3 regions of the Streptomyces sp. NBC_00683 genome follow, and region 1 is predicted to be linked to each of the others. Evidence: predicted binding sites of a transcription regulator. Region 1 holds the regulator's gene; each other region holds the start of a gene.
The links. Region 1 encodes HrcA, which represses chaperone genes, less so after heat shock. Its sites were predicted from a motif close to TTNGCACTCNGNNNNNCNGAGTGCNAA; they were not measured.

Region 1 (9,833 bases):
CCGCTGGTGCCGGGTTCGGTCCGGCGCAGGGGCGGTGCCCCGGCCGCGCTCCTCGCCGCGACGACCGGCAGCATGTCCGGCGCGGTGCCCAAGCTGGGCGCGCCGGAGCAGGCCGTCACGGAGATCAGCGTTCCCGCGCTGCGCCGGAGGCGGCTGGTCAGGAGCGCGTTCCGGACGGCCGGCCCCGCGGGCGGGTCCGGTCAGTCGAACGCGTACGCCTCGACCTCGCAGAGGTAGCGCGCCCTGCGCTCCTCGTCGTGGTCGAGGAAGGCCGCCTCGAAGGAGTTGCGGGCCAGGGTGCGCAGCTGCTCGCGGTCCAGGCCGAGCGCCTCGTGGACGGCGTGGAAGGTGTCTCCGACGTATCCGCCGAAGTAGGCGGGGTCGTCGGAGTTCACCGTGCAGAGCAGCCCGGCGGCCATCATGGCCGGCAGCGGGTGGTCCTCCAGGGTGTCGACGGCGCGCAGCCTGACGTTGGACAGCGGGCAGAGCGTGAGCGGGATCCGCTCGGAGACGAGCCGGTCCACCAGCTCCGGGTCCTCCATGCAGCGCAGCCCGTGATCGATGCGCTCGACGCCCAGGACGTCCAGGGCCTCGCGGATGTACTCCGGCGGGCCCTCCTCGCCGGCGTGGGCGACCTTGCGCAGGCCGAGGGCCGTGGCCGCCGCGTACACCTCGCGGAACTTCGCGGGCGGGTGGCCGGCCTCCGCGGAGTCGAGTCCGACGGCGCTGATGCGGTGGAGGTACGGCTTCGCGGCCTCCAGGGTCTCCAGCGCCGATTCCGCGGACAGGTCGCGCAGGAAGCACATGATCAGCTGGGTGGAGATGCCGTGCGTCTCCTCGCTGCGCTCCAGCGCCCTGCCGAGCCCTTCGATGACGGTGCCGATCGGGACACCGCGGTCGGTGTGAGCCTGCGGGTCGAAGAAGATCTCCGCGTGCCGGACACCCTGGGCGGCGGCGCGGGCGAGGTAGGCGTCGGCCAGTTCGGCGAAGTCGTCCTCGGTGCGCAGCACCGCCATGAGCGCGTAGTAGAGGTCGAGGAAGCTCTGCAGGTCCTCGAAGAGGTAGGCGGTGCGCAGCTCTTCGGTGTCCGCGAAGGGCAGGTCCACCCCGTTGCGTGCGGCGAGCGCGAAGGCCAGCTCGGGTTCGAGGGTTCCTTCGATGTGGAGGTGGAGTTCGGCTTTGGGGAGGTGCACAGTGTTCTCGTTACTGGTGGCGGGTGGGTACGGGGACCCTGATCAGGTCCTGGGCGATGGTCAGTTCACCTTCGAAGCCGGCTGCCCTGGCCTGGTGCTCGAAGGCCTCGGAGTCGTTGTAGCGCTGCGAGAAGTGCGTCAGCACGAGGTGCCGTACGCCTGCTTCCTTCGCCGCCCGGCCGGCCTGCCCGGCGGTGAGGTGGCCGTGGTCGGCGGCGAGGCGGCTGTCCTCGTCGAGGAAGGTCGACTCGATGACCAGCATGTCGCAGCCCTCGGCGAGGGCGTGCACGCCGTCGCAGAGCCGCGTGTCCATGATGAACGCGAACCGCTGGCCGCGCCGCTGTTCCGAGACCTCGTCGAGCGGGATGCCGCGCAGGACGCCGTCGCGCTGGATCCGTCCGACGTCCGGCCCGCCGATGCCGTGCTCGGCGAGCTTCTCGGGCAGCATGCGCCGCCGGTCGGGTTCGGTCAGGCGGTAGCCGTAGGACTCGACCGGGTGCGAGAGCCGGTGGCTGTCCAGCGTGTACGCGTCCGTGGTGGCGAGGATCCCGTCGGCGGCGACCGGTACCTCGGTGAGTTCGACGGACTGGCGGTAGGCGGTGGCGTACCGCAGCCGGTCGAAGAAGTGCTGTCCGCTCGCCGGGAAGTGGGCGGTGACGGGGTGCGGGACCTGGTCCAGGTTGATCCGCTGGATCACCCCGGCCAGGCCCAGCGAGTGGTCGCCGTGGAAGTGCGTGACGCAGATCCGGTTGATGTCGTGCGCGGCGACGCCCGCCCGCAGCATCTGGCGCTGCGTGCCCTCGCCCGGGTCGAAGAGGATGCCCTCGCCGTCCCAGCGCAGCAGGTAGCCGTTGTGGTTGCGGTGACGCGTCGGGACCTGGCTGGCGGTGCCGAGGACCACGAGCTCTCGTACGGACACGGTGTGCGGCTCCTAGCCGGGGGGCCACTGCATCCCGCGTCCGCCCAGGACGTGGGCGTGCGCGTGGAAGACGGTCTGTCCCGCGCCGGCACCCGTGTTGAGGACGATGCGGTAGCCGGTCTCGGTGATCTTCTCGTCGGCGGCGACCAGCCCGGCCTCGCGCAGCACGTCCGCGGCGATACCGGGCTCGGCCGCGGCGAGGGCGGCGACGTCCGGGTAGTGCGCCTTCGGGATGACGAGAACGTGCGTGGGGGCCTGGGGGTTTATGTCACGGAAGGCGACGGTCGTGTCGCTCTCCCGGATGATGGTCGCCGGGATGTCCCCCGTAACGATCTTGCAGAACAGGCAGTCGGTCTGCGGCTCTCCCGCCATGGCCCGGCCTCCTCGGTCGCTTGGTGATCGTGATCGGTACACCGGCATGCTATCCGTCCGGACCTGCCGGGCTGCCGGACCTCAGCTCCAGCGGCCGGTGCGTCCCATCAGCAGGGCGGCAGCGGCCGTCCCGGCGGTCGAGGTGCGCAGCACACTGGGCCCGAGCCGGTACGGCGGCGCGCCCGCGGCGGCGAAGGCGGCGAGCTCCTCGGGGGAGACTCCGCCCTCCGGTCCCACGACGAGCACGATCGAGCCGCCGTCGGGGAGTTGCGCCGTGGCGAGCGGCTCACTGCCGCTCTCCCGGTCCTCGTGCAGGACGCCCGCGAAGTCCGCGGCGGCCAGCAGCGCGGCGACCTGCTTGGTCGTCATCGCCTCGGCGACCTCGGGGAACAGCACCCGGCGGGACTGCTTCCCCGCCTCCCGGGCCGTGTTGCGCCATTTGGCCAGGGACTTGAGGCCGCGCTCGCCCTTCCACTGCGTGATGCAGCGCGAGGCCTGCCACGGCACGATCGCGTCGACTCCCGTCTCCGTCATCGTCTCGACGGCGACCTCACCGCGGTCACCCTTGGGGAGTGCCTGGACGACGGTGATGCGGGGCGCGGGTGCGGGCTCCTCGTGCACCGTCGCGAGGTCCGTGACGACGAGCCGGTCCTTGCCCTCGGCCGCGCGTACGACGCCTTCCGCCCAGCGGCCGCGCCCGTCGGTCAGGACGACGTCCTCCCCGGCGTGCAGCCGCTTCACGGACACGGCGTGCCGTCCCTCGGATCCTTCCAGGACGAACTCCGGCCCGCTGGGCATGCGTTCGACAACGAAGACCGGTGCCGTCACTGTGCACCCCTCCCACTCACTGCCGCCCATGCGGCGTCCGTTTCGGTGGCGAGCAGTTCCACGAGTTCGCCGGCGGGCAGCTCGCGTGCCATCCGGTGGCCCTGGCCCGCCCACAGGGCCATGCCCTGGGCGTCGCCGGCCTTGGCGGCGGCCTTGCGCAGCCCGCTGGTCAGGTGGTGCACCTGCGGGTAGGCGGCGGGGGCGTACGGGCCGTGCTCCCGGACGAAACGGTTGGCCAGCCCCCGCGCGGGGCGGCCGGAGAACGCCCGGGTGAGTGCCGTCGTGACGAACAGCGGGTTGGTCAGGGCCTGTTTGTGCAGCAGGTGCGCCCCCGACTCGGGGCAGGCCAGGAACGCCGTGCCGAGCTGTGCCGCGTCGGCGCCCGCGGCGAGCACCGCCGCGATCTGGGAGCCGCGCATCAGCCCGCCGGCCGCGACGATCGGCAGCTGCACGGTCTCGCGGACCTGGGCGACGAGGGAGAGCAGCCCGGTGCCGGTGAGGCCCGCCTGCGCGTCGTCGTGGTGCGTGGACTGGTGGCCGCCCGCCTCGACGCCCTGCACGCAGACGGCATCGGCTCCCGCCCACTGCGCGTTCCGCGCCTCCTGCGGGGAGGTGACCGTCACGACGGTGAACGTGCCGACGCCGGCGAACGCGTCGAGGGTTTCGCGGGCGGGGCAGCCGAACGTGAAGGAGACGACGGGTACCGGATCCTCCAGCAGTATCGCGACCTTGGCCTCGTAGCCGTCGTCGCCGCTGGAGTCCGGGTCGCCGAGCGGAGTCCCGTACCAGGCGGCCTCACCCGCGAGCTGGTGGCGGTACACCTCGACGGCGCTCGGGTCGGCGAGAGCCGCCTGCGGCATGAAGAGGTTGACGCCGAACGGCTGTCCGGTCAGCCCCCGCAGCTGTTTGATCTCGTTGTACATCCCGTCCGCCGTCTTGTAGCCGGCGGCGAGGAAACCGAGCCCTCCGGCCTCGGCAACGGCCCCGACGAGCTGCGGACAGGAGACGCCGCCCGCCATCGGGGCCTGCACGATCGGATACCGGCAGAGATCGGTCAGCGCCAAGGACATGACGGCATCGTGCCACGTCCGGTGCGGCGTGCCGAATCAGCCTTTTCCAGCCGGGCGTACGGCCTGCCGCCGAACGCCGCACCGCCCGCCGGAGAACCGGCGGGCGGTGCGGGTGACGCTCGGAATCCGGCTCAGCGGCCGTTGAAGGCGTCCTTCAGCCGGGAGAACAGCCCCTGCTGCCCTGGCTGGAACTGGCCGGTGGGCCGCTCCTCGCCGCGCAGCTTCGACAGCTCCCGCAGGAGGCGCTCCTGCTCGGGGTCCATCTTCGTCGGGGTCATGACCTCGACGTGCACGATCAGGTCGCCGCGCCCGCCACCGCGCAGGTGCGTGATGCCGCGCCCGTGCAGCGGGACCGACTGGCCGGACTGGGTGCCCGGCCTGATGTCGATCTCCTCCAGGCCGTCCAGCGTCTCCAGCGGCACCTGGGTGCCGAGCGCCGCGGCCGTCATCGGGATGGTGACCGTGCAGTGCAGGTCGTCGCCGCGCCGCTGGAACACCGCGTGCGACAGCTCGTGGATCTCGACGTACAGGTCGCCGGCCGGACCGCCGCCGGGGCCGACCTCTCCCTCGCCCGCGAGCTGGATCCGGGTGCCGTTGTCGACACCTGCCGGGATCTTCACGGTGAGGGTGCGCCGCGAGCGGATGCGGCCGTCACCGGCGCACTCGGGGCACGGCGTCGGCACGACCGTGCCGAAGCCCTGGCACTGCGGGCAGGGCCGCGAGGTCATGACCTGGCCGAGGAAGGACCGGGTGACCTGGGAGACCTCGCCACGGCCGCGGCACATGTCACAGGTCTGGGCGGAGGTGCCGGGTGCGGCGCCCTCACCACTGCAGGTCGTACAGACGACCGCCGTGTCGACCTGGATGTCCTTGGTCGTACCGAAGGCCGCCTCGGAGAGGTCGATCTCCAGCCGGATCATCGCGTCCTGGCCGCGCCGGGTGCGCGAACGGGGTCCGCGCTGCGACGCCGTGCCGAAGAACGCGTCCATGATGTCGGAGAAGTTGCCGAAGCCGCCCTGTCCGAATCCGCCCGCGCCACCGCCTCCGGAGGCGGACAGCGGGTCGCCGCCGAGGTCGTAGACCTGCTTCTTCTGCGGGTCCGACAGCACCTCGTAAGCGGCGTTGATCTCCTTGAACCGCTCCTGGGTCTTCGGATCCGGGTTGACATCCGGGTGGAGCTCGCGGGCGAGCCTGCGGAATGCCTTCTTGATCTCGTCCTGAGATGCGTCGCGGCGCACGCCGAGTACGGCGTAGTAGTCCGTGGCCACTTACGACTCCGCCAGGATCTGTCCGACGTAACGTGCCACTGCGCGTACCGCTCCCATCGTTCCGGGGTAGTCCATGCGGGTCGGTCCGACCACGCCGAGTTTGGCGACTGCCTCGTCGCCCGAACCGTAGCCGACCGCGACGACGGACGTGGAGTTGAGGCCCTCGTGGGCGTTCTCGTGCCCGATACGTACGGTCATGCCCGAGTCCTTGGCCTCACCGAGCAGCTTCAGCAGCACGACCTGTTCCTCCAATGCCTCCAGCACCGGCCGGATCATCACGGGGAAGTCGTGCCCGAAGCGGGTGAGGTTGGAGGTGCCGCCGATCATCAGCCGCTCCTCCGTCTCTTCGACCAGAGTCTCGAGAAGTACGGAGAGCACCGTCGAGACGGTCCCCCTGTCCTCGTTCTCGAAGGACTCCGGCAGGTCCTGCACCAGTTGCGGGACGTCCGCGAAGCGGCGCCCCACGACCCGGCTGTTGAGCCGGGCCCGCAGATCGGCGAGAGAGGTCTCACCGAACGGAGCAGGGCAGTCGATCATACGCTGTTCGACCCGGCCGGTGTCCGTGATCAGTACGAGCATCAGCCGGGCGGGGGCGAGCGAGAGCAGTTCGACGTGCCGCACCGTCGAGCGGGTCAGCGAGGGGTACTGCACGACGGCGACCTGCCGGGTCAGCTGCGCGAGCAGCCGCACCGTACGGCCCACGACGTCGTCGAGGTCGACCGCTCCGGCGAGGAAGTTCTGAATGGCCCGGCGCTCCGGCGACGACAGGGGCTTGACGCCCGCGAGCTTGTCGACGAAGAGCCGGTATCCCTTGTCCGTCGGGATACGCCCCGCACTCGTGTGCGGCTGGGCGATGAAGCCCTCGTCCTCCAGCACCGCCATGTCGTTGCGGATGGTTGCCGGGGAGACCCCGAGCTTGTGCCGCTCCGTGAGCGCCTTGGAGCCGACGGGCTCCTCGGTGCCGACATAGTCCTGGACGATGGCGCGCAGCACTTCGAGTCTGCGTTCGCTGAGCATCGCGCACACCTCCAGCTGTGGTTCTCCGGTGTCTGCCTGGCACTCTGTGCTTTCGAGTGCCAGCAATCCCCCCGGTCAGTGTACGGGGGCAGGGTGGGCGAAGGGCAAGGGCGACCGGCCACGCCGTCGCAGGACTGTGCAGGTCGTTGCCGATAGCGTCGTTGCATGGACGCCTCTTGGGAAGAGTACGGCTGGGAGCGGTTGGGCAACGTTGCGGGGCGCCGCCGCCTTCCCGGCTGGGACGCGACGGCCGCGCTGGTGGCCGGGACCGAGGGCGCGCTGCTCTACGACACCGGATCGACGCTCCGGGAGGGTGCCGAACTGCGGACCCGGGCGGAGGGGCTGCTCGGCCGGAGGGTGACGCATATCGCACTGAGCCACCCGCACTTCGACCATGTGCTCGGCACCGCGGCCTTCGCCGGGGCGGAGGTCTACGGGGCGGTCGGCACGAGGGACCTGCTGGGGCGCTGTGCGGAGGAGCTTCGCGCGGACGCGGTGCGTCACGGGGTGTCCGAGCACGACGCCACCGTGGCGACGGACGTCCTGGTGGCCCCCCGGCACGAGGTGAGCGGTGAGCGGACGCTCGACCTGGGTGGCGGCCTCCAGGTGCTGCTGGCCAACGTGGGGCCGGGCCACAGCGGCCACGACCTCGCGGTGCTGGTGCCGGGCTCTCCCGTGGTGGTGCTCTGCGGCGACCTGGTCGAGGAGTCCGGCGAACCGCAGGCGGGCCCGGACGCGGTCCCGGCCCGCTGGCCTGCCGCCCTGGACCGGCTGCTGTCCCTGGGCGGCGAGGAGGCGCTGTACGTACCGGGGCACGGGGCCGTCGTGGACGCCGCGTTCGTACGGGCGCAGCGCGACCGGCTGGCCGCCCGGTTCGGCGTGTCCTGACGGTCCGGCGATCTATCGTCGTGCCATGCGCAGCTACCAGCCGGACCTGACCCCGCCGTGGAAGCGGTCCGCTCCCGTCCCCGAGGTCCCCGCCGAGCCCGATCTGGTCGTGGAGGAGGTTGCCACCGGTTTCTGCGGTGCGGTGATCCGGTGCGAGAAGACGGCCCAGGGGCCGACGGTCACCCTGGAGGACCGCTTCGGCAAGCACCGGGTGTTCCCGATGGGGCCGCGCGGCTTCCTGCTGGAGGGCCGGGTCGTCACCCTCGTACGCCCGGCGGCCGCCGGGCCGGCCGGGCAGGCCCGTACGGCCTCCGGCTCGGTCGCCGTCCCCGGGGCGCGGGCACGGGTGGCGCGGGCGGGCCGGATCTATGTGGAGGGCCGGCACGACGCCGAGCTGGTCGAGCGGGTCTGGGGGGACGACCTGCGCATCGAGGGCGTGGTCGTGGAGTACCTGGAGGGCATCGACGACCTCCCCTCGATCGTGCGCGGGTTCGCCCCGGGCCCCGATGCCCGGCTCGGCGTCCTGGTCGACCATCTGGTGCCGGGCTCCAAGGAGTCCCGTATCGCCGCGGAGGTCACCGACAGGAACGTACTGGTCGTGGGGCACCCGTACATCGATGTCTGGGAGGCGGTGAAGCCGTCGTCCGTGGGGATCCCGGCGTGGCCGGTCGTGCCGCGGGGCCAGGACTGGAAGACGGGCGTCTGCCGCTCGCTGGGGTGGCCGGAGAACACGGGAGCCGCCTGGCAGCACATTCTTTCCAAGGTGAGCTCCTACAAGGACCTGGAGCCGCAACTCCTGGGCCGTGTCGAGGAATTGATCGACTTCGTCACCCTTCCTGCCTGATGTCCCGGGGCCGTTGAAGAGGATCCGGTACCGATCCCCATGAATGCCTGCGCCACCCACGCACCATCGGTTATTGAGAGGTGAGGGGCCCGACGGTGCGGTGCTGCTGGACGGGCCCAGCAGGCAAAAGGGGAAGGCCGGGGGCGGATGGCGCGCGAAGTGTGGCGGGACAGTGCGGAGAACGAGGCGGCCTCCGCTGTCTTCCACCTGATGCAGCAGCTGATCGACCAGTACCGGGTCAACCGCCCGGTGATGCCCCTCGTGGTCGCGCAGGCCGAGGACGCCGGTGCGGGGCCCGACATCGACAGCAGGGTCGAGCAGATCGTCCGGCAGGTCCACCGGGCGAACCAGCTGCGCCGCGTCCCCGTGAAGCTGCTGGACGACCACGGCGCCACCCCGTACGAGGCGGCGCTGTCCATGGTGCGCGCGCTGACCGAGCGGCCCTGGGAGACCCGGGGCACCTCGCAGTACAAGCCCTTCACCTTCCCCCGCTCCCGCCTCCTGGACGCCATCGAGCAGGCCACCGCGACGGTCCTCGAACGGCAGCCCGAACGGGTCTCCGCCCGCAGTGACCGCGACGAACGGATCCTGGAGCAGCTGGGCAGCCTGCGCTGGCGGGCGAGCCGGTCGGGGCGGAACAACTGGTGGGACTCGCTGCGCGCGTCGATCCGGCCGGAGACGTTCCTGGGCGCCGTCTTCATCGCCGTACTGAGTGTGCTGCTCGGCGAGATCGGCTGGCTGCTGACCGCCCTGGTCGCCGCCGCCGCCCTGCTCGGCCTCGCGGTCGTGCGGCTGGTGACCACGGCGGCCCCGCCGCTGCTGTGGCTGCGCCGGGCCAGCCGGTGGCTGGCGACCACGTCCTCGCTGGCCGCGTCCAGCACCGCGTATCCGTCCGACGGCTGGTCGTGGTTCTCGCCGAGCCGTTCGTGGCGGGTGATCCGGGCCAGGGCGGCCGCTGTCGCCGAGCGGGTGGCCGACGCGGGGGCGGGCGTCGAGCACGCGCGCCAGTTCCATCTGGAGCTGCGGGTCCAGGCACTGCTGGAGGACCTGCTGGACAGCTACCGGCCGCACGCCCCGGACTGGCGGCGCGGCAAGCGCACCGTCCCGCCCGTGGTGTTCCTTCCGACGGCCACCCATGACAACGGCGGCGTCCTGCTGATCAACGCGATCAACAACGTCCGCTCCCGGCGCAGCGAGGTGGACCCCCTGCTGCTCCTGGCCTCCCTGCCGGCCGCGCAGATCATGCGGCACACCCCGCCGCTGCCCCAGGAGCCCGCCGCGAACAGCGGCGCCGCCAGGTCGGGGGCCCGCGCACGGTACGAGAGCTGGGTCGACGACCTGAGCGTGGGCCAGGCCCCCGCGGCGGCCGTGTCGCTGGCCTGGGTGCTGCGGCTGCCCCTGTCCACCGGCCAGCTGACCCACGAGCACGCGCAC
Region 2 (9,833 bases), 1.9 Mb from region 1:
GGATCTTCCTCGACCCGGTCTTCCACGGGCGGCTGCCGCAGGACCTGGTGCAGGACACGGCGTCGATCACCGACTGGTCCTTCGTCCGCGCCGGGGACCTGGAGGTCATCTCCGCGCCGCTGGACTCCCTCGGCATCAACTACTACTCCCCCAGTGTCGTTTCCGCCGGTACGTCGGAGTCCCCGTCCCCGTGGGCGGGCGCCGAGAAGCACGTGGCGTTCACCCCCGCGGACGGGCCGCGCACCGCGATGGACTGGCCGGTGGACGCGAACGGCCTGCACGAACTCCTCACCAGGCTCGGCGGGGAACTGCCCGGCCTGCCGCTGATGGTCACCGAGAACGGGGCGGCGTACGACGACTACGCCGACCCCTCGGGCCAGGTCCACGACCCGGAGCGGGTGGCGTACCTGGACGCGCATCTGTCGGCCGTGCACCGGGCGATCGAGGACGGCATCGACGTGCGCGGGTACTTCCTGTGGTCGCTCCTGGACAACTTCGAGTGGGCGTACGGCTACAGCAAGCGGTTCGGCATCGTCCACGTCGACTTCGCGAGCCAGCGCCGCACGGTGAAGGACAGCGCCCGCTGGTACGCGGACGTCATCGCACGCGGCGGTCTCGACCGCCCCTGACCACCGGCCCCACGCGTTGCGCCGCCGTCGGATCCGACGGCGGCGCAAGGGCAGTGGCGCGAAGCGGTCACCAGGCTCCCGGCGCGGGCGGTGCCACGACCGGCGGGCGGTCGTCGCAGGTGATCGTGTTGGGCAGGAGCCACGGCGCGAGCCAGTCGCCCGTGGTGCCGCCGCCGTCGTTGCCGCCGAGGTCGGTCAGGGCGAACTCGGAGCCGGCCGGGGTGAAGTTGAAGGACCCGCAGTTGTTGACGCCGACCGCGCCCACGTTGCGCGCGTCCACGTTCTCGAAGGTCGCCGAGCCCGCCGCGCGGGCGCTGACCACCGACGTACCCGTGCCATCGACCTTGATGTCCTTGAAGTGGACGCCCCGGATCCTGTACGTGTCCTTCACCGGCCAGTCGGTGACCAGCATGATCGCGTTGTAGGTGCTGTCGAGGAAGTTGTTCCCCGTCACCCGGATGTCGGCGTCGATGTCCCGGTCCAGGGCGTAGAACCAGATGGCCCCGAGCCCGATGTTCCAGTTCAGTTCGTACGTACCGGAGCGGACCGTCGTGTTGTCGGTGAGGTCCAGCCGGCCCTGGAACGCCTCCGCTCCGAAGCGGGCGCCGACGTGCAGGGCGCTGCCCTCGCGCACGGGGTCGGCGACGAGGTTGCCGGACACCGTGTTGTCCGTACCGCCGTAGATCGCGATGCCGTTGGCGAGGACCGGGCTCTGGACGGTGTTGCGGGCGAAGGTGTTGCCGGTGTTGGCGTTCTTCTCCGACCACATCGCGAGGCCGTCGTCGCCGGAGTTGCGCACGAAGGTGTGGGCGACCGTCGAGCCCGTCACCCCGCCGTGGAAGTTGATGGCGTCCGCGATCTGGTCGACGATGACGTTGTTCGTGATCCTCAGGTTCGACATCGGGCCGTCGAACCACATGCCGACCTTGGTGTGGCGGATGTGCAGCCCGTCGATGGTGGAGTCGCTCATCGCACCGCCGATGCCGTTCACCTGGTCGGTGTCGATGCGCTCGCGCACGTCGCCCTCGATGGCGAAGCCCGACAGATGGACGTTGCGGCTGCCGCCCTCGGCCGCGCCCTTGCCGTAGAAGCCGACGCCTGTGTGGACGGAGCCGTCGGCGGCCGGGGTGGCGAGGGCGATCTCGCGGCCCTTGATCTTCGTGTACCAGCTGCCGGCACCCTTGATCGTGACGTCGTCGACGATGATGTGGCGGTTGACCTGGTACGTGCCCGGCGGGATGTACACCGGGAGGTTCTTGCGCTTGGCGTGGGCGATGGCCCGGTCGATGGCACCCGCGGAGTCCCGCCGCCCGGACGGGTCGGCCCCGAAGGCCAGCACGTTCGCGGCCCGGAGCTCGATGTGCGGGAGGCCCACGAGTTCGGAGTCGAGCACGTCGATGACCGTCCAGGCGGCACGGCTGCCAGCCGGGACCGTCAGCCGTACGGTGTCGCCCGCGCGGTACTTCCTGCCCAGCAGCAGGCGCTGCTCGTCGTAGAAGTGGTTCGGGCGAAACGGCTTGGTGATCGTCGGGGCCGGTGTCGTCCCGCTGGGGACACACGCGCATTCGGTGATCCACCAGTCCGGATGGAGCAGCCCGGCACCGGGGTCGTTGGTGAACGGGTACTGGTTGTAGAGCCAGGCGTACTGCGAGGTCAGCGTCATCGTGGAGCGCTTCTTGCCGTTCACGGCGACATCGAGCGGCGCGGTGATGCCGCCCCCGCCCGGCGCGTCCGGAATGCTGTAGCGCACGGTGATCGCGTCGGCGGCGCCCGGCAGCGTGAACTCGACGTGCTCGCCCGGGGCCAGCCTGACCGCCTTACGGCCCGAGGCCTCGGCGGGCAGCGTGTACGCGGTGCGGTCGGGGCCGATGACCGTGCCGTCCGTCGCGGCGTTCTCCGCCTCCTGCTCGGCGAAGGGGACCTCGGCACCGCGGCCGGCGACCAGCGCCGGATCGAGAGCGGCACGCGTCACCGCGGGTGCGGGGGCCCGTTCTCCCTCCGCACCCACGGCCGCGGGGGCGCCGCTCAGGGCGCCCAGTCCGACAACGGCGGCGGTCAACGCGGCGACCGTGATGTTCCGTGACATCGCATGCCCGTTTCTCTCGGAAGGTGGGGCGACAGTAGGGCTCGCCGCAGCACCACCACAAGAGTTCTGCCAGAACCTTTCTGACCGATGATGAATACATGCAGAGTCACGTCATGTTTTTGCGTTCACTGTTCGGGCGCAGAGCAGCCGTGCCGGAGCTCAGGCCCTCACGACGGAGCTCAGGACCGCCACGACGGAGCTCAGGCCCCCACGGTGCCGTCGACACCCTCACGCAGGAAGTCGGCGTGCCCGTTGTGGCGGCCGTACTCCAGGAGCACGTGCACCATCACCATCCGCAGCGACACCTCCTTCTCCCAGCGCGGCTGGAGGCCCAGCACGTCCAGGGACCCGGCCGCCCGCTCGATACGGCGCGAATTCTCCACCTCGGCCTCCCAGGCGCCGAACGCCTCCTCCCTGGTCGAGGCGCTCGCGTCGTACGCCGCCTGGAAGTCGATCCGGTCGGACCAGACCATGGGCGCCTCGTTGTCCTCGAACACACGGCGGAACCAGGCCCGTTCCACCTCGGCCATGTGCCGCACCAGTCCGAGCAGCGAGAGAGTGGACGGGGGCATCGACTGCTTCCGCAGCTCCTCGTCGTCCAGCCCCTCGCACTTCATGGCCAGGGTGGCTCGGTGGTAGTCGAGAAAGGCGCGCAGGGTCTCGCGCTCGTCGCCTGAACTCGGCGGCCCGGTCCGGGAGTCGGTGGTCATCCGTGTGCGCTCCTCGTGGACGGGTGCAGGGGCCATCAGTATCCGGTACCGGCGAGGGGGCACAACGACGCCGGCCCCCGGGAGGAATCCCGGGGGCCGGCGTCGTACAGGTACTGCGAGGAGCTGCTGATCCCGAGGGATCAGAAGTCCATGTCACCGCCCGGCATGCCGCCCGGAGCGGCCGCAGAGGCCTTCTCCGGCTTGTCGGCGATGACGGCCTCGGTGGTGAGGAAGAGCGCGGCGATGGACGCGGCGTTCTGCAGAGCGGAGCGCGTGACCTTCGCCGGGTCGATGATGCCCTCGGCGATCATGTCGACGTACTCGCCGGTCGCGGCGTTGAGGCCGTGACCGATCGGCAGGTTGCGCACCTTCTCCACGATGACGCCACCCTCGAGACCACCGTTGACGGCGATCTGCTTGAGCGGGGCCTCCAGCGCGAGCTTGACGGCGTTGGCTCCGGTGGCCTCGTCACCCGTCAGGTCGAGCTTCTCGAAGACGGCCGTGGCCTGCAGCAGCGCGACGCCACCACCGGCGACGATGCCTTCCTCGACGGCGGCCTTGGCGTTGCGCACCGCGTCCTCGATGCGGTGCTTGCGCTCCTTGAGCTCCACCTCGGTCGCGGCGCCGGCCTTGATGACGGCCACGCCGCCGGCCAGCTTCGCGAGGCGCTCCTGGAGCTTCTCGCGGTCGTAGTCCGAGTCGGAGTTCTCGATCTCGGCACGGATCTGCTTGACGCGGCCCTGGACCTGGTCGCTGTCACCCGCTCCGTCGACGATCGTGGTCTCGTCCTTGGTGATGACGACCTTGCGGGCCTTGCCGAGCAGGTCGACGCCGGCGCTCTCGAGCTTGAGACCGACCTCCTCGGAGATGACGGTGCCACCGGTGAGGATGGCGATGTCGCCGAGCATGGCCTTGCGGCGGTCACCGAAGCCCGGAGCCTTGACGGCGACGGACTTGAAGGTGCCACGGATCTTGTTGACGACCAGGGTCGACAGGGCCTCGCCCTCGACGTCCTCCGCGATGATCAGCAGCGGCTTGCCCGACTGCATGACCTTCTCGAGCAGCGGAAGGAGGTCCTTCACGTTGCTGATCTTGGAGTTGACGATCAGGATGTACGGGTCGTCGAACGACGTCTCCATACGCTCCATGTCGGTCGCGAAGTACGCCGAGATGTAGCCCTTGTCGAAGCGCATACCCTCCGTGAGCTCGAGCTCCAGACCGAAGGTCTGGGACTCCTCGACGGTGATGACGCCTTCCTTGCCGACCTTGTCCATCGCCTCGGCGATCTTGGCGCCGATCTCGGTGTCGGCAGCGGAGATGGAGGCCGTCGAAGCGATCTGCTCCTTGGTCTCCACGTCCTTCGCCTGCTCCAGCAGAGCGGCGGAGACGGCCTCGACGGCCTTCTCGATGCCACGCTTGAGAGCCATCGGGTTGGCACCCGCGGCGACGTTGCGCAGGCCCTCGCGGACGAGCGCCTGGGCGAGAACGGTTGCGGTGGTCGTACCGTCGCCGGCGACGTCGTCCGTCTTCTTGGCGACCTCCTTGACCAGCTCCGCACCGATCTTCTCGTACGGGTCCTCGAGCTCGATCTCCTTGGCGATGGAAACACCATCGTTGGTGATCGTGGGCGCGCCCCACTTCTTCTCGAGGACGACGTTTCGGCCCTTGGGGCCGAGGGTGACCTTGACGGCGTCGGCGAGCTGGTTCATCCCGCGCTCGAGACCGCGCCGTGCCTCCTCGTCGAACGCGATGATCTTGGCCATGTGAAGTGGTCCTCCCGGACAGGGGTGGATTTCTCCGGACCGAGAGGCGCCCGCGACGGACGGCCAGCGTGCTCAGCGGTTCCTTGCCCCGTGAGCCTGCGGGCCTCACCGGCCCGGTCCAAGTTTCTGTCACTCTCACCTGGAGAGTGCTAACGCCAATGATTAGCACTCGACCCCTGCGAGTGCAAGCGTCCCCCTCCAGATGTGGACAACCGCCGGGAGGGCGTGCGGCACGCACGCAGGGCCCGTACCCCCTCTTCGGAGGTACGGGCCCTGCGTGCGTGAGTAGTGTCGTTGGCCGACCGCGCCGAGCTCAGCCGACGGCGAGCTTGACCATGTCCGCCTGCGGCCCCTTCTGGCCCTGCGAGATTTCGAATTCAACTCGCTGACCCTCTTCGAGGGTGCGGTACCCGTCCATCTGGATCGCGCTGTAGTGGACGAAAACATCCGCACCACCGTCGACCGCGATGAAGCCGTACCCCTTCTCCGCGTTGAACCACTTGACGGTGCCCTGAGCCATGCCTAACTCCCCTATTACTGGCCCTTGCACAGGACCGCACTTCGCGGGCCCGGGTCAGAACTCACCCTCCGACAGGAGAGGGTGGCGTGCGCCGGAACGCGTCGACCGCGGCCGAATGTATCTGCCCAACTGCCCTCTGCAACAGGGCAATCGGACGAGAATTCTGGGCACAGCTGAACGCCCGGATAGGTGGAACTCGTGAGATTCCAGGGCAAGTCGGGCCTGACAAAGGCCACTTATGGCGCAAGGAGTTCACGTACTTTGGCTGCTTCTCATCGCGACCGGGCGCATTCTCATATGCGGGCGGCACAGGCAGCGGAGGGGACTTCCCCAACTGTACCCCGCTCAACCATGCAGAATTGCCCCCTCCGCTTCTCTTGCGGAGGGGGCAACGGTGCTCACGCTGTGAAGTCGTACAGGAGGCTCAGCCTCCGGCGACGGCCGGGATGATCGAGATGCCGGCGCCGTCCGGGGTCGCCGTCTGCAGGCCGCCCTCGAAGCGCACGTCGTCGTCGTTGACGTACACGTTCACGAAGCGGCGCAGCTTGCCCTGGTCGTCCAGGACGCGGGCGGCGATGCCCGGGTGGTCCTTCTCCAGGGACTCGATGACCTCGGAGAGGATCGTGCCCTCGGCCGGGACCTCGGCCTGACCGCCCGTGTAGGTACGGAGGATGGTGGGGATACGGACCTTGACGCTCATGGGGTGCCTTCCTTCGGTCTCGGGTGGTCAGCTGGCGGCGAGGCCCGCGTCGCGGAACGCGTCCAGGCTCGGCCGGATCGTGGCCGACAGGCCGGTCGTCGGGGCGACGGCGTCCAGCGTCTTCAGGCCGTCACCGGTGTTCAGGATGACGGTGGTCAGCGTCGGGTCCAGCAGGCCGGCGTCGATCAGCTTCTTCGTCACACCGACCGTCACACCGCCCGCGGTCTCCGCGAAGATGCCCTCGGTACGGGCCAGCAGCTTGATCGCGTCGACGACCTGCTCGTCGTTGACGTCCTCGACGGCACCGCCGGTGCGCCGGGCGATGTCCAGGACGTACGGGCCGTCGGCCGGGTTGCCGATCGCGAGGGACTTGGCGATCGTGTTCGGCTTCTGCGGCCGTACGACGTCGTGCCCGGCCTTGAAGGCGGTGGAGACCGGGGAGCAGCCCTCGGCCTGGGCACCGAAGATCTTGTACGGCTTGTCCTCGACGAGGCCGAGCTTGATCAGCTCCTGCAGGCCCTTGTCGATCTTCGTGAGCTGCGACCCCGACGCGATCGGGATGACGATCTGGTCGGGCAGCTGCCAGCCGAGCTGCTCGCAGATCTCGTACGCCAGGGTCTTGGAGCCCTCGCCGTAGTACGGGCGGAGGTTGACGTTGACGAAGCCCCAGCCCTCACCGAGCGGGTCGCCGATGAGCTCCGAGCAGAAGCGGTTGACGTCGTCGTAGTTGCCCTCGATGCCGACCAGTTCGCCGCCGTACACCGCGGCCATGACGACCTTGCCCTGCTCCAGGTCGTGCGGGATGAACACGCACGAGCGGAAGCCGGCGCGGGCCGCCGCGGCGCCCACCGCACCGGCGAGGTTGCCGGTGGAGGAGCAGGAGAGGGTGGTGAATCCGAAGGCGCGGGCGGCCTCGACGGCGATCGCGACGACACGGTCCTTGAAGGAGTGCGTCGGGTTGCCGGAGTCGTCCTTGACGTACAGACCGCCGGTGACGCCCAGCTCACGGGCGAGGTTGTCGGCCTTGACCAGCTTCGTGAAGCCGGGGTTGATGTTGGGCTTGCTCGCGACATCGGCCGGAACGGGCAGCAGCGGCGCGTAGCGCCAGATGTTGTCGGGGCCTTCGGCGATGCGCTTCTTGAGCTCTTCGGGGGAGCCGCTCGGCAGGTCGTACGCCACTTCGAGCGGCCCGAAACAGGACGCACAGGCGAAGATGGGACCGAGCTCGAAACGCTCGCCGCATTCGCGGCAGGAAAGTGCTGCGGCGGAACCCAGGTCCACGGCAGAAGAATCGGTGTTCGCTGCAACTGTCTGAACAGACATGATGGCGGAGGCCCTTTCTCCTCATCTTCCTTGCGGCGTATTTCGCCACAAGACGGAATTGGCACCTTCCCTACCGTGACCTCGCGGTCGGCAGGAGGGTTGCCGGGACTTCAACGGGCCGTTCCCTCAGTCCCTCTGGATGAGCGCTATGGCACCGGACCATCGATCCGGGCATTTATTCGCGGACCGACCCCGACATGCGAGGGTCATCCGCGTTGTTCAAGACTGTAACCGAAGCCCCGGACGATTGAGATAGTCGTCCGAACCGCGAGATGGATCACATACAGGGAGTATCGACCGTGCTGGAAGAGGTGGAACGCTGGCTGACCAGGCGTTCCTGGTCGGCCGATGACCGCCCGCTCGACCGCCTCACGGCCGCGCGTGCGAGGGATCCGCACCGCGCCCGGGTGAGCGTCGTGCTGCCCGCCCTGAACGAGGAGGAGACGGTCGGCGCGATCGTCGAGGAGATCCGGCGCGAGCTGATGGAGAAGGTCCGGCTCGTCGACGAACTGGTGGTGATCGACTCCGGTTCCACCGACGCCACCGCCGCGGTGGCACGCCGGGCCGGTGCCAGGGTGGTGCACCGGGACGCGATACTCCCCCGGATACCGGCCGTACCCGGCAAGGGCGAGGTGCTGTGGCGGTCACTGCTGGTGACCAGCGGCGAGATCGTCTGCTTCATCGACGCCGACCTCAAGGACTTCTCCGCGGACTTCGTCTCCGGCATCGTCGGCCCCCTGCTGACCGACCCCGAGGTCCAGTTCGTCAAGGCCATGTACGACCGCCCTCTGGGAGAAGCCGCAGGCCAGGGCGGTCGGGTCACCGAACTTGTGGCACGCCCGCTGCTCAATCTCCACTGGCCGCAGCTGGCCGGCTTCGTCCAGCCGCTGGGCGGCGAGTACGCCGTACGCCGCTCCCTGCTCGAACGGCTCCCCTTCCCCGTCGGTTACGGAGTGGAGCTGGGCCTGCTCGTCGACGCCCTGCACACGGTGGGCCTGGACGCCCTGGCACAGGTGGACGTCGGCGTACGCAAACACCGCCACCAGGACGGCCAGGCGCTCGGCCGGATGGCGGCGGCGATCTACCGCACCGCCCAGCTGCGGCTCTCCCGGGGGCATCTGGTGCGGCCCGTGCTCACCCAGTTCGAACGCGGCGAAGACGGCTTCGTACCGCGCACCCATGCGGTGGACACCGAGGAGCGGCCGCCCATGCGGGAGATCACGGAGTACGCGTCCCGCCACGCGGCGTGATGTTTCGCGGTGGGCTTCGCGTTTGGCGGCTTCCCGAACGGGCTAGGTTCGGGTACATGGTCTCCGAGCACTCTGCCAAGGTCCTCGTCGCGTCCAACCGCGGCCCCGTGTCCTATGCGCTGCGCGAGGACGGAACGCTCGACTCCAAGCGCGGCGGGGGCGGCGTCGTCTCCGGTCTGAGCGCAGTCGAGGACAAGCTGTGGGTGTGCGCGGCCCTGGGCGACGGCGACCGCGAGGCGGTCCGGCGCGGCCTGTCGGAGCCCGGCGTCCGCATGCTCGACATCGACGCCGGGGTCCACGACGACGCGTACAACGGCATCGCGAACTCGGTGCTCTGGTTCGTCCACCACATGATCTACCAGACGCCGCTGGAGCCGGTGTTCGACGCGGAGTTCCGGCGGCAGTGGGCGTCCTTCGAGGCGTACAACCGCGCCTTCGCCGAGGCCCTCGCCGAGGAGGCGGGCGTGGGCGCGGTGGTCCTGGTCCAGGACTACCACCTGTCTCTGGTGCCCGGCATGCTCCGCGAGCTCCGCCCCGATCTGCGGATCGGCCACTTCTCGCACACCCCGTGGGCCCCCGTCGACTACTTCCGGCTGCTGCCCGACGACATCGGGGAGCAGCTGCTGCGCGGCATCCTGGGCGCCGACCGGGCCGCGTTCCTCACCCGCCGCTGGGCGGACGCGTTCATCAGCTGCTGCACGGAGATCCTGGGCGGCACCGGCCGCACCCGGATCGGGGTGCACGGGCTGGGCGCCGACGCGGACTTCCTGCGCCGCCGCTCCCACGAGGCGGACGTGGACGAGCGGATGGAGACGCTGCGGGAGCAGGTGGGTCCCGGCAGGCGGACGATCG
Region 3 (9,833 bases), 2.3 Mb from region 1:
CGGATCTTGTTGACGACGAGGGTGGAGAGCGCCTCGCCCTCGACGTCCTCGGCGATGATCAGCAGCGGCTTGGAGCCACCCGCCTGGATGACCTTCTCCAGCAGGGGGAGCAGGTCCTGGATGGAGCCGATCTTGCCCTGGTGGATCAGGATGTACGGGTCGTCGAGGACGGCCTCCATACGCTCCTGGTCGGTCACCATGTACGGGGACAGGTAGCCCTTGTCGAAGGCCATGCCCTCGGTGAACTCGAGGTCCAGACCGAAGGTGTTGGACTCCTCGACGGTGATGACACCGTCCTTGCCGACCTTGTCCATCGCGTCCGCGATGAGCTCGCCGACCTGCGTGTCCTGCGCGGAGAGCGCGGCGACGGCGGCGATGTCGGACTTGTCGTCGATCGGGCGGGCGGTCGCGAGGAGCTCCTCGGACACGGCCTTGACCGCGGCGTCGATGCCCTTCTTCAGGGCTGCCGGGGACGCGCCCGCGGCTACGTTGCGCAGACCCTCGCGGACGAGTGCCTGGGCCAGCACGGTGGCGGTGGTGGTGCCGTCACCGGCCACGTCGTTGGTCTTGGTCGCCACCTCCTTCACCAGCTGGGCACCGAGGTTCTCGTACGGGTCGTCGAGCTCGACCTCGCGCGCGATGGTGACACCGTCGTTGGTGATGGTGGGAGCGCCGAACTTCTTGTCGATGACGACGTTGCGGCCCTTGGGGCCGATCGTCACCTTGACCGTGTCGGCAAGCTTGTTGACGCCGCGCTCAAGGGCGCGACGGGCGTCCTCGTCGAACTTCAGAATCTTCGCCATGGGCTGTTACTTCCCTCTCGAACGAACTGCGCCCCTCGCCGCCCGGCTAGGTATTTCGCAGGGGGCCAGGGGCGCAGAACACAAGCAAACAAACGTGGGTGAATTACTTCTCGATGATCGCGAGCACGTCGCGAGCCGAGAGGACGAGGTACTCCTCGCCGTTGTACTTCACCTCGGTGCCGCCGTACTTGCTGTACAGAACGACGTCGCCGGTCTTGACGTCGAGCGGAAGGCGCTCGCCGTTCTCGAAGCGGCCCGGGCCCACGGCCAGGACGACGCCCTCCTGGGGCTTCTCCTTGGCGGTGTCCGGAATGACCAGGCCAGAAGCCGTGGTCTGCTCGGCGTCGAGCGGCTGGACCACAATGCGGTCCTCGAGCGGCTTGATCGCAACCTTGGAGCTGGTGGTCGACACGATCCGGTCTCCCCCTTCGGAGATCTCACGGGGTTTAACAGTCTGTGGGTGGCGACCAGGTCGATCCGTCGTCGCGGGTGCCGGACCTGCCCTGTCGCGCAGTGGTGCTGGCACTCTCCAGTGGGGAGTGCCAGACCTGAGACTATGACCGCGATTAGCACTCGGTCAAGCGGAGTGCCAATTCACCACCCGCGCGTGGCGGGCCGACCGGGCCCCCGGACCGTACGGGGGCCGGTGCCGACCGGGATTCCGCACGGGCACCGTACGGACAACGCGGGGGCGCGCCGCGGCGTTCCGTACCTCCTGGACGGCTTGCGCGGGGAGCCGCGGCTACGCGCACGCCGCTCCGAAGGCACGCGCGGGACCCGAACCTCTCAGACGTAGTCCTCCAGCCTGGCCACGGCGTACCCCTTGTCGGTGACCGTCTTCATGACCTGGCGGACCATGTCCGCCATGGACCCCTTCCAGTCCACGCGGCCGCGGAAGTGGGTGAGGATGATGTCGCCGGGGTGCAGGTCCCGGTCCCACTGCCGCCACTCCATGCGGTCGGGGAAGGCCTCCGCGTTCCACAGGGGCACGGCCTCGACTCCGCAGGACTTGGCGATGCGCAGGGTGTCGCGGTTGTAGTTGCCGTACGGCGGCCGGAAGAGGGTCGGCCGCGTCCCGAAGTACTTCTCGATCTTGTCCTGTTCGCCGCAGATCTCCCGCCGCTGGTCGGCCTTCGAGAGCCCCGGCAGATAGCGGTGGTTCAGCGTGTGGTTGCTGAGGGTGACGCCGCGCGCCTGCATCTCCTTGAAGTAGCCGTAGTTGTCGCTCACCACGTAGTCGCTGAGGAAGGCGCTGTACGGGATCTTCAGCTCCGTCATCATGCGCAGCAGTTCGGGGTCCTTCTCCGCACCGTCGTCCATCGTCAGGAAGACGATCCGTTCCTTGGTCGGAACGGTGGTGAAGACCGGCGGCAGCTCTTCCCCGCCCTCGACCTCGAAACCCTCACGGGTGGTGATGCGCGGCTTCACGGCGGGCGGGGCCGGAGCGGCCAGCGGGACCTTGGCCAGCCCCCACTTCTTCGCGGCGGCCGCGCGGGCGGCCTGCTCCCGCTTCAGCCGCTCGGCACGGGTGTCGGCCGCGGGCGCCTGGGCGGCCGCGCCGGGCTGCCCCGCGACCGGTTTCCCCTGCGCGGCCCCGCCGCCGGACTCCGCCGCGCACCCGGAGGCGACGGCTGCGGCCAGCAGGGCGACCAGAGCAGCACAGACCGTCCTGTGCCGCTTTGTGATGTGTTTTTCGTTTTGTCGTACTAGCTGCATGGCGCCGCATCCTGCCAGCCGGTCACCGGCGTCCTCCCGCGACACCTCCACCGGAGCCGCCGCGTCCCCCACCTGGCTCACAATGGACTCGTGAACGCCGCCCTCTCCCCCGACGGTCCCGCCGATCCCGCAGGCCCCACCGATCCCGCAGATCCCGCCGGTCCCGCGGATCCGCTCGCTGTCTTCGCCGCTCTGCGCAGCCCCGAGGGCACGGTGCTCCTGGACGAACTGCGCGACTACGACCCCGCCGGGGAGCTGGCCACAGCCACCCGGCTGCGCCGCTCCCACCCGGCCGGCCTGGTGTCGGCCGCGCTGGGCCAGGCGCGGCTGCGGCAGCGGGCCGCGGCGAAGTTCGGTGCCGAGGACGCGTACCGGATGTTCTTCACCCCGAACGGAGTGGAACAGGCCACCCGGACCTCCGTCGCCACCTACCGCGCCGCACGGTTCGCGGGCCTCGGCGGCGTGCGGAGCGTCGCCGACCTGTGCTGCGGGATCGGCGGCGACGCGATCGCCCTCGCCCGGGCGGGCATCTCCGTCCTGGCCGTGGACCGCGACCCGCTGACCGCCGAGGTCGCCCGCGCCAACGCCGAGGCGCTCGGCCTCGACGGCCTCATCGAGGTGCGGTGCGCCGACGTCACGGAGATCGACACCTCTCCCTACGACGCGGTCTTCGTCGACCCGGCCCGGCGCGGCGGGCGCGGCAGGATCTTCGACCCCGAGGCGTACTCACCGCCGCTCTCCTGGGCGACCGCGGCGGCGCTGAAGGCCCCGCGCGCGGCGCTGAAGATCGCCCCCGGTGTCCCGCACGAGGCGATCGGACCGCAGGCGGAAGCCGAGTGGATCTCGGACGGCGGTGATGTGAAGGAGGCCGTGCTGTGGTTCGGCGAGGGCTTCACCCCGGGTGCCTTCCGGGCCACCCTGCTGCCCTCCCGCGCGACCCTGGTGGCCGCAGCCCCGCTCCCCGCACCGCCCGTCGGCCCCGTCGGACGCTTCCTGTACGAGCCCGACGGCGCCGTCATCCGCGCCCATCTGGTCGCCGACATCGTGGAACGGTGCGGTGGCAGGCTGGTCGACGAGACGATCGCGTACGTCACGAGCGATCAGCCGTACGCCTCCGACTACACGGCCGCGTACGAGATCACCGATGAGCTGCCCTTCAACATGAAGAAGCTGAAGGCACTGCTGCGGGAGCGGAAGGTCGGCGTCCTGACCGTCAAGAAGCGCGGATCGGCGGTCGAACCCGAGGAGCTGCGCCGGAAGATGAAGCTCCAGGGGCCGCATTCGGCCACCGTGTTCCTCACCCGGGTGGCCGGCGCCCCGACGATGCTGATCGGACACCCGGTGAAGCGGCCCTGATCAGTGGCGGGCGCCGCCGTCCACCCGGACCAGCGGCTCGGCCGGCGCCCCGATCAGCACCCGCACCACCCAACGGCGGTGGGCGAACGCCTTGACGATGCCGATCAGCCCGGTCAGCCAGGCGACGAGCCCGAGCCCCATCAGGAACGCCACCATGCCGTACGTCTCCTGGCCCGCCCTGGCCGTGGCCGGGACGATCACACAGGTGTACAGGCCGACCGCGCACAGCAGGTACGACGTCAGCATCCAGACGAGCCCGGCCGCGGGCCTGCGCAACGGCACGTCCCCCACCGGGTCCCGGTCGAGCCCGCCCCATTCCGCCAGGAGCCCGCGCACCCGACGGTCCCTGCGCACACCGAGAGCGACGAAGACGGCCGAGGGAACCAGCAGGCAGGCGCCGACGATGATGCAGACAAGGCCCAGGAACGCGCTGATGACGTCGTAGGACTCCTCGAAGGTGAGCATCGCGGTGCCGACGAACGACCAGCCGAGCGCGGCAAGTCCCGCCCACAGCAACAGCATTCCGAGCCGGCCGGGCCCGATGTGCATCCTGACGAGCTCGCCGAGGACCAGCGCCCTGTCCCGCAGCAGGGCGTCGCGGTCGGGCCAGGAACGCATCTCCACGGGCGGCGGAGGAGGCGGCAGCGGGGAACGGGGTGGCATGGACAAGACACTACCCAGACGGTGAACGGACCCGTGACCCGCTCCGCACCGACTCCCGCGGCGGGAAACGGAATCGCGACAGCCGACGCGCAACCGGCCACACCCGCCCGGCCGTCCCAGGTTCCGGATACAGTACGGCTCGTTTCGAGTCCAACCAGGCCGGCCGGGGGCAGCAGCACGATGAGTCAGCAACACCAGGAAAGCGACGGGGTCTTCCAGCCGCTGGAGGACAGCGATCCGCGGACCGTGGCCGGGTACCGGCTCACCGCGAAGCTCGGTTCCGGCGGGATGGGCAAGGTCTACCTTTCGTACACGCCGGGCGGACGGCCCGTCGCGATCAAGGTGATCCGGCCGGACTTCAGCGAGGACGCGGAGTTCCGCCGGCGGTTCCAGCAGGAGGTGCAGGCCGCCCAGCGCGTGCAGGGCCTGTACACCGCGCCGGTCATCGACAGTGACACCGACGGTGGACAGCCCTGGCTCGCCACCGCGTACGTGCCCGGCCCCTCCCTCGCGGCGGCCGTCGGCGAGCACGGGCCGCTGCCCGTGCCTGCCGTGCTGCTGCTGGTCGCCGGGATCGCCGAGGCGCTCCATGTCATCCACGGGGCGGGCATCGTCCACCGGGACCTGAAGCCGTCCAATGTGCTGCTCGCCGCGGACGGGCCGCGCGTCATCGACTTCGGCATCGCCCGTGCCGCCGACGCCACCTCGCTGACCGGCAGCGGTGTCACGATCGGGACCCCGGCCTTCATGTCGCCCGAGCAGGCCTCGGGCCGTCAGGTGACCGCGGCGACCGACCTCTTCGCGCTCGGACTGGTCGCGGCCTACGCGGCCACGGGCTCCCCCGCCTTCGGTGAGGGCGCCTCACACGGCGTGCTGTACCGGATCGTGCACGAGGAGCCGGAACTGACCGCGGTCCCCGAGCAGTTGAAGGAGCTCGTGACCCGGTGCCTGGCCAAGGCGCCCGAGGACAGGCCGTCGGTCACCGAGGTGATCGAGCTGTGCCGTACCGCCAACAGTGAGACGCAACTGCGCCGTCCGGAGGACTGGCTGCCGCGCGCGGTCGCCGCCGACATCAGCGGCCGGACCGCCGCGCCCGCACCCGACCGGACCCCGCCGCCCCCGACCGTGGCGCCCACCGCCCCGGCAACGGCTCCCGCGACGCACCCGCCGACCGCCCCGGCCGCCCACGTGACGCCGCAGCCCCCGACCGTCACGGCGGCACCGGCGCCCGGCGCGTACGGCTACCCGACGCCCCCGCCGTCCGCAGGGCACCAGCAGCAGCCGGTACCGGGATACGGCTACCCCGTCCCCACCCAGCAGCAGCACGCGCAGCAGCCCGGCGGGTACGGCTACCCGACCGGGCCCCACACATATCCGACGGCGCAGGTGACGACCGCCGGACCCGCCCGTCCCAAGAAGCGCACCGGGAAGCTCGTCGCGATCGGGCTGGCCGTCGCGCTGCTCGTCGGCCTCGGCGGTGGCCTCGCCGCCTACAACCTGCTCGACGGCAACGGCAGTGAGGACAAGGGGAAGCAGACCCAGGCGGACGGCAAGGAGAAGGCCCCCGCAGCGAACACCTCGTCGGACGCCCCGTCCGAGGGCTCCGGGGAACCGGCGGACGACGGCGGGGACGACTCCGCGCCGCTGCCCGACCCCGAGCCGGTCGTCTACAAGGGCATCGACCTCACCGGCGGCTACCACATCAACTTCGCCGATGCCACGGACAGTCCTCTCGACGGGTCCGAGGGCGACTTCGCCTACAGCTCCATCAGCAGCGTGGTCCGCACCAGCGATTCCATGATCCTGTTGAACCCCGGCCAGCAGGGCAGCCTCGACACCTGCCGGTCGGAGACCCGTTACTCCACCGAGCTCGACGTGGCCCGGCTCGTGCGGGGCACCCAGATCTGTGTCCGCACCGACACCGGCCACCTCGGACTCGTCGTCGTCCGCGCCCTCCCCTCGGAGACGGCGGCCAGCAACTACATGACGCTGGACGTCACGGTGTGGCGCAACGCCCTGAAGGTCGACGAGTCCTGACCCCCGCCCGGAGCAGGTGAGGGGATCAGGTCAGCGGGTACGACGTCCTGCCGGACGCCTCGTCGATCTCGTCGTGTGCCTTGGTGAGCAGCTTCATCGCCAGTTCGTTGAGCGCACGGGCACCCGCGATCTCCTCGCCGACTCTCGGCTGCTCCGCATCGGAGGGATGGCGGCTGGCGTAGCCGTGGGCCCGCACCTCGGTGCCGTCGCTGAGACGTACGAGAGCGGCGGCGCGGGTGCGGTGGGTGTCCTCTTCGAATTCCAGCTCGATATGCCACCCGACAGTGGTCTCCATCATGGCGGGTCACCTCCCGAAGTCCCTGCTTCCAGGGTGCGCCCGTTTCCCCGGCCGCGCACGGCGTGCGGCACGTCAGGCGGAGAGAGCTCAGGCGTCCCGCAGCGCCTGGACGTCCAGCTTGCGCATGCCGAGCATCGCCTTCATCACCCGCTCCGCCCTGTCCTTGTCCGGGTCGGCGAGCAACTCGGGCAGGGCTCGGGGAACGATCTGCCAGGACAGCCCGTACCTGTCCTTGAGCCACCCGCACATGCTCTCCTCGCCGCCCTCGGTGAGCCTGTCCCAGAACCTGTCCACCTCCTCCTGCGTCTCGCAGTCGACGGAGAGCGAGACGGCCTCGCTGAAGTGGAACATCGGGCCTCCGTTGAGGCCGATGTACTCCTGGCCCGCGAGCCGGAAGTCGACGGTCAGGACCTTGCCCGCCTCCCCCGGTGACGCCTCGGTGTAGTGGGTGATGTCCACGACGGCGGAGTCACCGCCGAAGACCGAGACGTAGAAGTTCGCCGCCTCCTCCGCCTGGTCGTCGAACCACAGACAGGGCCTGATCTTCTGCATGGTCTTCTCCTTGCCGCGTCGAGCTGCTCGGGAACGCTGTGCAAGGTAGACCGTGGCGGGTCCGGAAACTCATCGGGACACGCCCTCCGCCCGTGCCAGCAGCATCGCCCGCTCCCGGGCGTTGCGGGTCAGCCCGGCAGCCCGCAGGAAAGCGGCCCTCGCCTCCTCCGTACGCCCCAGCCGCCGCAGCAGGTCGCCGCGCACGCTGGGCAGCAGGTGGTACGAGGCGAGCGCCGGGTCCTGCGCGAGCGCGTCGGCCAGGGCGAGTCCGGCCGCCGGGCCCTCGGCCATGGAGACGGCGACCGCGCGGTTCAGCTCCACCACCGGGGACGGGGCGACCTTCACGAGATGGCCGTACAGGGTGGCGATGGTCGCCCAGTCCGTGTCCGCGTACCGCACCGCGCGGGCGTGACAGGCGGCGATCGCACCCTGCAGGGCGTACGGCCCGGGGCGCCGCCCGCGGCGTGGGCCCGCTCCAGGGACGCGAATCCGCGCCGGATCAGTAGCTGGTCCCAGCGGGAGCGGTTCTGGTCGGCGAGCAGGACGGGCTCGCCGTCCGCACCCGTCCTGGCCCTGGTCCGCGAGGCCTGGAGCTCGAGCAGCGCCGCCAGCCCGTGGACCTCGGGCTCCCGGTCCATCAGCCCGGCCAGCAGGCGGGCCAGGCGCAGCGCGTCCTCGCACAGTGCGGGGCGCAGCCAGTCGTCGCCCGTGGTCGCCGCGTACCCCTCGTTGAAGATCAGGTAGATGACGTCCAGCACCGAGCCGAGACGAGCGGCGCGCTCGGGGCCGTAGGGCACCTCGAAGGGGACGCCCGCCCGGCCCAGGGTCCGTTTCGCGCGGACGATGCGCTGGGCGACGGCCGACTCGGTGGCCAGGAAGGCGCGGGCGATCTCCTCGGTGCTCAGGCCGCCGAGCAGCCTCAGGGTGAGGGCGATGCGGGCCTCGGTGGACAGGACCGGGTGGCAGGACGTGAAGATCAGCCGGAGCAGGTCGTCGTCGATGCCGTCCGGGTCGGCGGTGTCGGGCGCCGGTACGTCCTCCAGGGCCCGCCCGGCCTCCGCGAGCTTGCGCGCGTAGGTCTCCTTGCGGCGTACGAGGTCGATCGCCCGGTGCTTCGCGGTGGCCATGAGCCAGGCGCCGGGCCGGTCGGGGACACCTGTCCGCGGCCACTGCTCCAGCGCGGCGACCAGCGCGTCCTGCGCGAGCTCCTCGGCGATGCCCACGTCCCGCACGATCCGTACGGTTCCGGCGATGATCCGCGCCGACTCGATCCGGTACACGGCCTCGACGGCACTGCTCGCTTCTGTCACGGCCACCCATCAGAGCAGCCGGGGGCGGGTGCGGCAAGGACCCGCCGCACCCGCCCCGCTCCGGCAGACCGCTGCCGGCCGTCAGTCCTCAGCCCTCGGCGATCTCGCGGATCTCGGAGGTCACGGTCCAGTAGGTCTCGTGGACCGCGAGGAAGCGCTTGGTCCACTCCAGGATCTCGGCCTTGTCCTTGGCCTGGATGATGGCGTAGCCGCCGATGACTTCCTTGGTCTCGGTGAACGGCCCGTCCGTGACGGTGAACTCCCCGTCGGACCAGGTCACCCGGGTGCCCTCGGAGGTCGGGGTGAGCCCGGCCGTGTCGAGCAGGACACCGGCCTTGGTCATCTCCTCGATGAGCGCGCCCATGCGCTCCATCAGCCCCTCGCTGGGGCCTTCGGCCGGAGCGTTGTTCTCGTCGATGCGGACCATCGTCAGATAGCGCGGCATGGTGACTCCTCGGATCGGGCGGCGGGGCTCGTCCCCGCCTCTCACCCCTGCGTCGAACGGGAGGGACCCGGATCGACACGTCCGGCAGAATTCTTCTGAGATTTTTCCGCGACGGCCACCGGAAGCACCGGGGCGGGCGGCCTCAGGCGTCCGCCGGCCCCAGCGACTCGAAGCGCCAGCGGTGCACCGGGCGGGTGATCAGCGCGGCTTCCGGCTCGGGAAGCTCCGGCAGCTCGTCGTCGTACTCGGCCTCCCACCAGGTGAGGACGAGCACCCGGTCCTGCGGGGCGCGCAGCAGCTCGCTGCGCAGCGGCTCCCGGGCCAGCTCGCCCGCCCTGGACCGTGCCCACTCCAGCAGCTCCGCGCCCCGGCCCTCGGTGGCGCGCGCCTCCCACATCAGGGCGACGGTCATGAGTAGAGGTTGTCCTTGCTGATCTCGTGCACGTGGTCGTGGTCGTGGTCGTGGCTGTGCGCACCGGGCACATGGGTCTCGGTGACCGGCAGCGAGGAGTCCGCCGACAGCTCCCAGTCCGAGGCGGGGCGGTTGCGGGCCACCATCTCCGCGCCCAGCGCGGCGACCATGGCCCCGTTGTCCGTGCACAGTCCGGGCCTGGGCACCCGCAGCCGGATCCCGGCCCGCTCGCACCGCTCCT

Region 2: the regulator HrcA is predicted to act here: its motif matches at 5,351-5,377, upstream of groL (chaperonin GroEL).
Region 3: the regulator HrcA is predicted to act here: its motif matches at 1,370-1,396, upstream of groES (co-chaperone GroES).

What each region holds. Positions count from the first base shown of each region.
Region 1 covers NZ_CP109013.1:5,810,691-5,820,523, reverse strand. Annotated here, with positions in the region: gene OG257_RS25890 (MFS transporter) at 1-237, shown strand, start outside; gene OG257_RS25885 (adenosine deaminase) at 201-1,193, opposite strand; gene OG257_RS25880 (ribonuclease Z) at 1,204-2,112, opposite strand; gene OG257_RS25875 (histidine triad nucleotide-binding protein) at 2,125-2,484, opposite strand; gene OG257_RS25870 (16S rRNA (uracil(1498)-N(3))-methyltransferase) at 2,566-3,312, opposite strand; gene OG257_RS25865 (nitronate monooxygenase) at 3,309-4,382, opposite strand; gene dnaJ (molecular chaperone DnaJ) at 4,514-5,650, opposite strand; gene hrcA (heat-inducible transcriptional repressor HrcA) at 5,651-6,667, opposite strand; gene OG257_RS25850 (MBL fold metallo-hydrolase) at 6,833-7,555, shown strand; gene OG257_RS25845 (DUF3097 domain-containing protein) at 7,581-8,399, shown strand; gene OG257_RS25840 (hypothetical protein) at 8,547-9,833, shown strand, end outside.
Region 2 covers NZ_CP109013.1:3,902,934-3,912,766, forward strand. Annotated here, with positions in the region: gene OG257_RS17370 (GH1 family beta-glucosidase) at 1-629, shown strand, start outside; gene OG257_RS17375 (glycosyl hydrolase family 28-related protein) at 697-2,715, opposite strand; gene OG257_RS17380 (DinB family protein) at 2,916-3,425, opposite strand; gene groL (chaperonin GroEL) at 3,566-5,188, opposite strand; gene OG257_RS17390 (cold-shock protein) at 5,502-5,708, opposite strand; gene OG257_RS17395 (MoaD/ThiS family protein) at 6,133-6,408, opposite strand; gene thrC (threonine synthase) at 6,436-7,731, opposite strand; SAM riboswitch class I at 7,750-7,877, opposite strand; gene OG257_RS17405 (glucosyl-3-phosphoglycerate synthase) at 8,031-8,981, shown strand; gene OG257_RS17410 (alpha,alpha-trehalose-phosphate synthase (UDP-forming)) at 9,038-9,833, shown strand, end outside.
Region 3 covers NZ_CP109013.1:3,543,101-3,552,933, forward strand. Annotated here, with positions in the region: gene groL (chaperonin GroEL) at 1-803, opposite strand, end outside; gene groES (co-chaperone GroES) at 907-1,215, opposite strand; gene OG257_RS15530 (polysaccharide deacetylase family protein) at 1,590-2,519, opposite strand; gene OG257_RS15535 (THUMP-like domain-containing protein) at 2,712-3,875, shown strand; gene OG257_RS15540 (hypothetical protein) at 3,876-4,538, opposite strand; gene OG257_RS15545 (serine/threonine-protein kinase) at 4,719-6,575, shown strand; gene OG257_RS15550 (DUF1876 domain-containing protein) at 6,601-6,873, opposite strand; gene OG257_RS15555 (VOC family protein) at 6,961-7,425, opposite strand; partial or broken gene OG257_RS15560 (RNA polymerase sigma factor) at 7,495-8,741, opposite strand; gene OG257_RS15565 (YciI family protein) at 8,824-9,180, opposite strand; gene OG257_RS15570 (hypothetical protein) at 9,323-9,592, opposite strand; gene tsaD (tRNA (adenosine(37)-N6)-threonylcarbamoyltransferase complex transferase subunit TsaD) at 9,589-9,833, opposite strand, start outside.